Regions from separate parts of the Pelagibaculum spongiae genome, predicted to be linked through region 3. Evidence: predicted binding sites of a transcription regulator. Region 3 holds the regulator's gene; each other region holds the start of a gene.
What was found. Region 3 encodes FNR, which switches genes on or off when oxygen is low (the NO sensors DNR and NnrR bind a similar motif). Its sites were predicted from a motif close to TTGATNTANATCAA; they were not measured.
Positions count from the first base shown of each region.

Region 1: the regulator FNR is predicted to act here: its motif matches at 1,096-1,109, upstream of DC094_RS05655 (type IV pili methyl-accepting chemotaxis transducer N-terminal domain-containing protein).
Region 2: the regulator FNR is predicted to act here: its motif matches at 1,400-1,413, upstream of petA (ubiquinol-cytochrome c reductase iron-sulfur subunit).

Region 1 is NZ_QDDL01000001.1:1,314,314-1,316,583, forward strand. Features, by position in the region: gene DC094_RS05655 (type IV pili methyl-accepting chemotaxis transducer N-terminal domain-containing protein) at 1-845, opposite strand, end outside; gene DC094_RS05660 (DUF3299 domain-containing protein) at 1,263-1,781, opposite strand; gene DC094_RS05665 (ABC transporter permease) at 1,860-2,270, opposite strand, start outside.
Region 2 is NZ_QDDL01000001.1:546,296-548,565, forward strand. Features, by position in the region: gene DC094_RS02370 (cytochrome b) at 1-692, opposite strand, end outside; gene petA (ubiquinol-cytochrome c reductase iron-sulfur subunit) at 692-1,291, opposite strand; gene rpsI (30S ribosomal protein S9) at 1,745-2,137, opposite strand; gene rplM (50S ribosomal protein L13) at 2,147-2,270, opposite strand, start outside.
Region 3 is NZ_QDDL01000002.1:482,937-485,206, forward strand. Features, by position in the region: gene DC094_RS08125 (bifunctional enoyl-CoA hydratase/phosphate acetyltransferase) at 1-232, opposite strand, end outside; gene fnr (fumarate/nitrate reduction transcriptional regulator Fnr) at 529-1,266, opposite strand; gene hemN (oxygen-independent coproporphyrinogen III oxidase) at 1,794-2,270, opposite strand, start outside.

The sequences.
Region 1 (2,270 bases), on a different contig from region 3:
ACCACATTTTTTAACAACGAATCAAACGATTGACCTGGAAAATCATCTCGCCCAAAAATGGTCTTCAATTCTCGCGAATGCTGCTCACCAATAATCAAATCGTTATCCAGCAGAAATAAACCTTCGTTTACCGTATCAAGAATTTCCTGCGTTTCACCCCGCGCCGCATCAACTCGCTCGTCCGACTCTCTTAACTGCCGAACAAAGTGAAACATGATGATGAAGAAGTTGATGATTGCCAGCGAGATACCAATAGTCTGGATAATTCGCAAACGAGTGGCTTTGGAACTGGCGACTTGCTCCAAATCAGTGGTTAAGGTGTTCATCAGTTTCAATAAAACCAGGTTTTTTTGGCTGCCATATTCAATGGCTTCTTCCAGCCGCTCACTAAAAAAACCTAGGTTTTCTATCGGATTAACCGACAGTAAGTCATCAACCTTTTCCAAATAAGGCTGCCAGATTTGCCCAGCATCAATTACCGCCAGCCGACCTTCTTCAGAGTCCACTCGATTGATTTCAACCTGACTACCCGCAGTACCTAGAGTATTTCCACCAGTTCGAAAGGCTTCTAACGTGGTATCAAATAAAACCGTGGTATTGCGTAGTTCATTGATTGCTTCTACTACCGACTCATCGGCATCTTGCGATACTTTAATATCCAACAATGACTTCATCATCCGCTGGGAAAGCATCCGCTGACGACCCGCAACGTTTACACCCACCGCATCATCGGCAATTTCAAATGAAATATAGAAATTCAGCAGCAAAACCGATGCATCTAGTAAAAGAAATAAGGCAACTGAGACAATTATTCCTTTATATTTTCCGTAATCAGATATCCGCATAACAACCCCACGTTACTAACATTAATTTGCTCCTGTTACTTGTTTTTTAAGCAGAAACCAACTGAACCTGAATTCGCATTACTGATAGTTTTTTTCAGCCAGCAAAAAAATAAACAACTCTATAAGATGAGTTTTATTTACCTGTTTTATTGTTGGTCAATCAGATAACTCAAAAGCAACCTCCATTAAGAGACTTATGGGCTTTCCTTTTGAGCGGCTGCGAATATTCACCAAAATAGGTCGTCTGCCATGGATGCGGATCAAGGGAGAATTAAAGCTTACCGAGCAATATTGAAAAATGAGCTCTAGCTAACAGTTTTACTAACACAAGTTGACTTGAGCTTGATTTCGTTTTTCTCTTTTTCATAAAAAAGCCCCGGCAAACCGAGGCTTATGCAACAAAAAGATGACTAAGCGTTATTTTATTTCAGGTTGGTAAGCTTCTATTTTGGTGACATCAATTGAATAGAGCGCTTCCGCATATTCTGTCTGCTTGCTGGATGCGCTCAGCACACCATAGACCCAAAAGGGCTCCCAACCTTTGTCAGAATACGCCTTCCCTTCGGCATACTTCATGTAAACCATTTGGTTGGCTGGCGGTGGTGGTGTGTGAATGCAAGCGCCCACTGTTGGCACCAAAAGGAATTCAGTTGCTTTCCCAGCATCACCGGCAGCTAACGGCACTAGGTAACCTGGAATACGAACCAGTTGCCCATTCAATTCTGGCAGCACCTTGAGCCCGAGCTCTTGGAGATAGTCTCGCAGTTCTATCGGTGTAATTTTTTGCTCATCAAAACGTTTTTTGATTTCTTCTGAAACCGGTGGCCGCATTTGATCCCAGTAAAGGGTTTTAACCTTAATTGCATCATCTGCCGCAAATAACGAAAAAGACGAAAATAGCGGCAACAGCAGCAAACTTAATAAAATAGCTCTCACAATCAACCTCTCACTCTTGAATTCATTTAATCCACTTAATCCCGCGACTTAACAACGCAGGCTTGTCATCACCAGCCGTTAATAATGCAAACTTAAACCATCTGAAAGTGCGTTTCGGTAGGCGCGCCAAGCAGGAATAAAACCAACTAAAGCAGCACCGGCCAGCACACCAGACAACATGAGCCATTCACTCTGACGAGGCCAGTCAAAGCCGACGGTAATACCGTATTGGCTTTGTAATAGCGGCCCGAGCAACCCCAGCAACAAATATAAACTGGCTAGCCCTGCCAAGCAGCCAATCAATCCGTAAAAAAGTGCTTCTAATTCCAGCAGTATGAAAATATGTAGCGGCCTAGCGCCAACTGCTCGCAAAATCGCCATTTCTCTACGCCGTTCATTCAGGGAGGTTAAAATTGCCGTTAGCATGCCCGACAACCCAGCTACCACCACCAACAGTGAAATCGCCAACAGTATTTTTTCCACCACACT
Region 2 (2,270 bases), on a different contig from region 3:
CCGTCAAGGGGAACACCTTTTTCATCCTTATGCTTTTTGATATCAACGCCATCAGGATTGTTTGAACCCACTTCGTGAAGTGCAACCAAATGCAAGAATACCAACACAACCAACACTAGAGGCAAAGCTACTACATGCAGCGCAAAGAAGCGGCTCATGGTAGCTAACGAGACAACGTAATCACCACGAATCCATAAAGTAAGGTCATCACCAATCACTGGAATGGCACCAAACAGCGAAATAATTACTTGCGCACCCCAGTAAGACATCTGACCCCATGGCAGCAAATAACCCATAAAGGCTTCAGCCATCAATGCCAGATAAATCAGCATGCCGAAGGTCCAAATTAATTCGCGTGGCGCTTGGTAAGAGCCATACAACAAGCCACGGAACATATGCAGATACACAACTAAGAAGAATGCCGAAGCACCCGTAGAGTGCATGTAGCGAATCAACCAACCGAACTCAACATCACGCATGATGTATTCAACCGAGGCAAATGGACTGCCCGTATCATAAAACATGGTCAGCCATACGCCGGTTAGCAGCTGGTTAACCAAAACCAACAGCGACAACGAACCAAAGAAATACCAAAAATTCAGGTTTCTTGCGGCGTAATACTGCGCCAAATGTTGATTCCACTTATCAGTCACCGGCAGGCGCTGATTAAGCCAAGTCATTAAACCATTCATTACGCAGCCTCCCCTGAATCAACGCCAACAACCATGACCGATTCACTGACAAATGTATAAGGAGGAACTACCAAGTTAGTTGGTGCAGGCACCCCCTGGAATACTCGACCAGCCAAATCGAATTTCGATCCGTGGCAAGGGCAGAAAAATCCTCCAACCCAATCATCACCGACACTTCCCGCTTCTGGCTTAAATAGTGGCACGCAACCTAAATGGGTGCATAAACCGACTAAAACCAAATACTCAGGATTGATCGAGCGATGCGCATTCGTCGCGTAACCACCAAGCGGCTGCTGACTATCCACTTCAGATGCAGGGTCTCGCAACAGTCCATCCAGCTCTTTAAGCTGATCCAACATTTCTGGGGAACGTCTGACGATCCAAACTGGCTTTCCTCGCCAGCTTACCGTGATTTGCTCACCTGGATTAAGTTTGCTCACATCAACCTCAACCGGCGCGCCTGCCGCTTGAGCTCTGGCACTAGGCTGCCAGGATGAAACAAAAGGTACTGCTACACCTACCGCACCTACACCACCCACCGCACTGGTGGCAGCCAGCAAGAAACGGCGGCGTCCAGTATCAATACCGTCAGCACTCATTACTTCTACCCTCTATTTTTTTATCCATGTCTCTCGAGATGGAACGCGGACAAGCGAATGCCCCTAAATGCTCGACCTCCTGACCTAGCGTGAACACTTAGTCCACCCTTGACCTGGGGCAAGAAACATAAAACCGCACGAATGATAAAGAAATGCACCAAGCGTTACAACAATCAAAGCATTCATCAACACTGATCAAAACGTTTAATTACAACCAAACAGCTGAAGCGGCTTAATAAATTTTTTCATCTATCAACAAGCAATCAATAGAAAATGTAGGGGAAATCAGCAAAGGTACATATCAAGTTCTTGTATTGCCGGGCCATTTAGGCCTCAACAGCCATACAAAAAGCTGAGCAAAGACAACAAAAGCCCCCTCTAAAATAAAAACCATAAAAAAAGCCGACTTGTAAACAAGTCGGCTTTTTTGATCTTTTGCCCGGAGGCAGCGGATTAACGCTTGGAGAACTGCGGACGCTTACGCGCTTTATGCAGACCCACTTTCTTCCGCTCAACTTCACGCGAGTCACGAGTAACGTAACCAGCTTGACGCAGTGCGCCACGCAAAGTTTCGTCATACTCCATCAACGCACGAGTAATACCGTGGCGGATTGCGCCCGCTTGACCAGAAATACCACCACCTTTAACAGTGATTGCCAAGTCAAAACGATCAGTCATTTCAACTAACTCTAATGGCTGACGAACAACCATGCGAGAAGTTTCACGACCAAAATATACATCTATCGAACGGCCATTAATCGTAATGTTGCCGCTGCCTGGACGCATAAATACACGAGCTGTAGAGCTCTTGCGACGACCAGTACCGTAATCAAAGTTTGCCATCATAGCTCTCCGTTAAATGTCCAGTACCTGAGGTTGCTGGGCTGCGTGCTGGTGCTCGGCACCCGCATACACTTTCAGCTTCCGATACATTTCACGACCCAAAGGACCGCGGGGCAACATACCCTTGACCGCTTTC
Region 3 (2,270 bases):
CAATAATTTCAAACCCACTAATGTCCAGATCAAACGATTCTGCAATCTGCAGCATTCGATCTTTAGGACCGACCATAATCGGCTCTATCAGACCAGCCTTAGCAGCTTCGACCGCAGCTTCTAGCGAATATTTCTTCATTGGATGTACTACCGCAACCTTCAGCGGCGGATTACTTGCTGCTTTTTTTAACAGCACATCCAAAGTAGATGAGACTGGCTCTGAAATTTCCATATTTCGCCTTTATTATTGTTTTTACGAAAAGAATGAACATCATTTGCCGATTTTGTCGTGAAATGAACAAAAAAGAAAGTTTCATAACAAAATGTCATATAACTTTCTTTTAGCAACACCACAGTAACCATCACAGTTAAGAGTGTCCAAACTTGTTGCGGCAACATCGATGCTTGTTTACGAAATACATTTGGAAATAACAAAAAAAACCCGCGATCATTTCTGATCGCGGGTTTTAATTTTTCAACAATTTCAGCAGGCCATCAAACAGATTAGTGTTTGATATTTAGCGTAAACTAGCCTTCTTGAATCGTCGCAATCTGGCACAGCTTCTGGTAATCGTTGATGCGTACTTCTTTGCTCTCAACCGCCAGAATACCTTGCTTTTGGAAACGGGTCAGAACACGACTTACCGTTTCAACTGCCAGACCTAAATAGTTGCCAATCTCAACACGTGTCATAGGTAAACGAAAAGCAGTAGTCGATAAACGACGACGCCCGTTACGCGTTGAAATACTTAACAATAATGAAGCGATACGTTCTTCAGCATTCTTCTTGGCTAACAGCATAATTAACTGCTGCTCTTCACGAATTTCCTTGCTCATCATCTGGAAGAAGTGACGCTGTAGACCAGGTAGTACTTTGGTTAGCTCTTCTAAACGGTTAAACGGAACTTCACAAACTGTTGTTGATTCAAGTGCCTTAGCAGAATTCACGTGATGGTTGGTATTGATGCCATCCATACCCATGATTTCACCCGGCAAATAGAAGCCGTTAATTTGTTCTTCACCAGACGGTGTAATTGAGTAGGTCTTGATAGCGCCGGTTCTAACAGCATAAATTGCTTTGAACTCGTCACCACTACGGAACAAGTGCTGACCTTTCTCAACGCGTTGTCCCTGTTTGATAATTTCGTCCAGCCGATCAAGGTCCTCTGCCTGGACAGCCAAAGGCAAACACAGGCTGCTTAAGCTGCAGTCACTGCAAGAAGCTTTAATCGTGCGGCAGGATCCTGCCTTATGAACTTCGGTCATTGCTAGCGCTCTCGTAATTCCAGGCGAATCCCCGATCCTAATAGCTTGTTTTTATTAATCAAATGAAACATTTGTTATTACACTGCTATCAGTGGTCTGCGGGTGAATCGCAGTCGCCGTTTCGAAAAACGGCTCGTTATGCATAAGTCCCTGATAATTAGATAGACAGCCGCCGCCAGAGTGACTTAAACAAGTATCAAAGCGGCCTGCCAATTACTGCGACCTCTCAACAACAATATTGGCTGGCTGAAAAACTGAATCGCAAAATCCTTTGCTATTCCAATGTAGTTTGTAGGATTGTAAACCACTGCCGTTCGTAACCGAACATGCAAAGGTATATTTTGACCGTGATCAAATTACTCGACATGATATAGATCATATTCTGGAGTATTGGCCGGAAGATTGTCAGCTAATGCTCAAAACAGTTAATCATTTCCGGCAGACGGCAATCAAAATAGAACAAAGGGCAAGCTTTAACCTCTCAATGTTTTGAGTGGTTAAAACTTGCCCTTATCGGTCGCTTTTTTTTAGATGATTTTTGAGTAAATAGTATCCTTAGTTGGGACCTGCTCACTCAAACGATTCATATTATATGAATCAAATGCCATGCAAATAGTTCGGATCAACAACCGGCCTTTATCGGTGACTTGAATCCGCTCTGAACGAATTTCCAGCAAACCATCTTGCTCCATACCACGCAGCAGTGCCAAAGACTCTGAAAAATGCTCAGCAAAGACGATGCCATACTTGCGCTCAACCTTGCCAATATCCAGCGAAAAATGACAAATCAGCTCGGTGATCACATGGCGACGCAATCGATCTTCATCAGTCAGTGCATAACCACGCTCAATCGCCAACTCACCTTTTGCAAGGTGCTCTTGGTAGGTTTCAATATTCTTACTGTTCTGGAAGTAAGTGTTATCAACCTTACTGATTGATGAACAACCCATCGCAATCATGTCAGTACCACCACAGGTTGAATAACCCTGGAAGTTGCGCTGCAG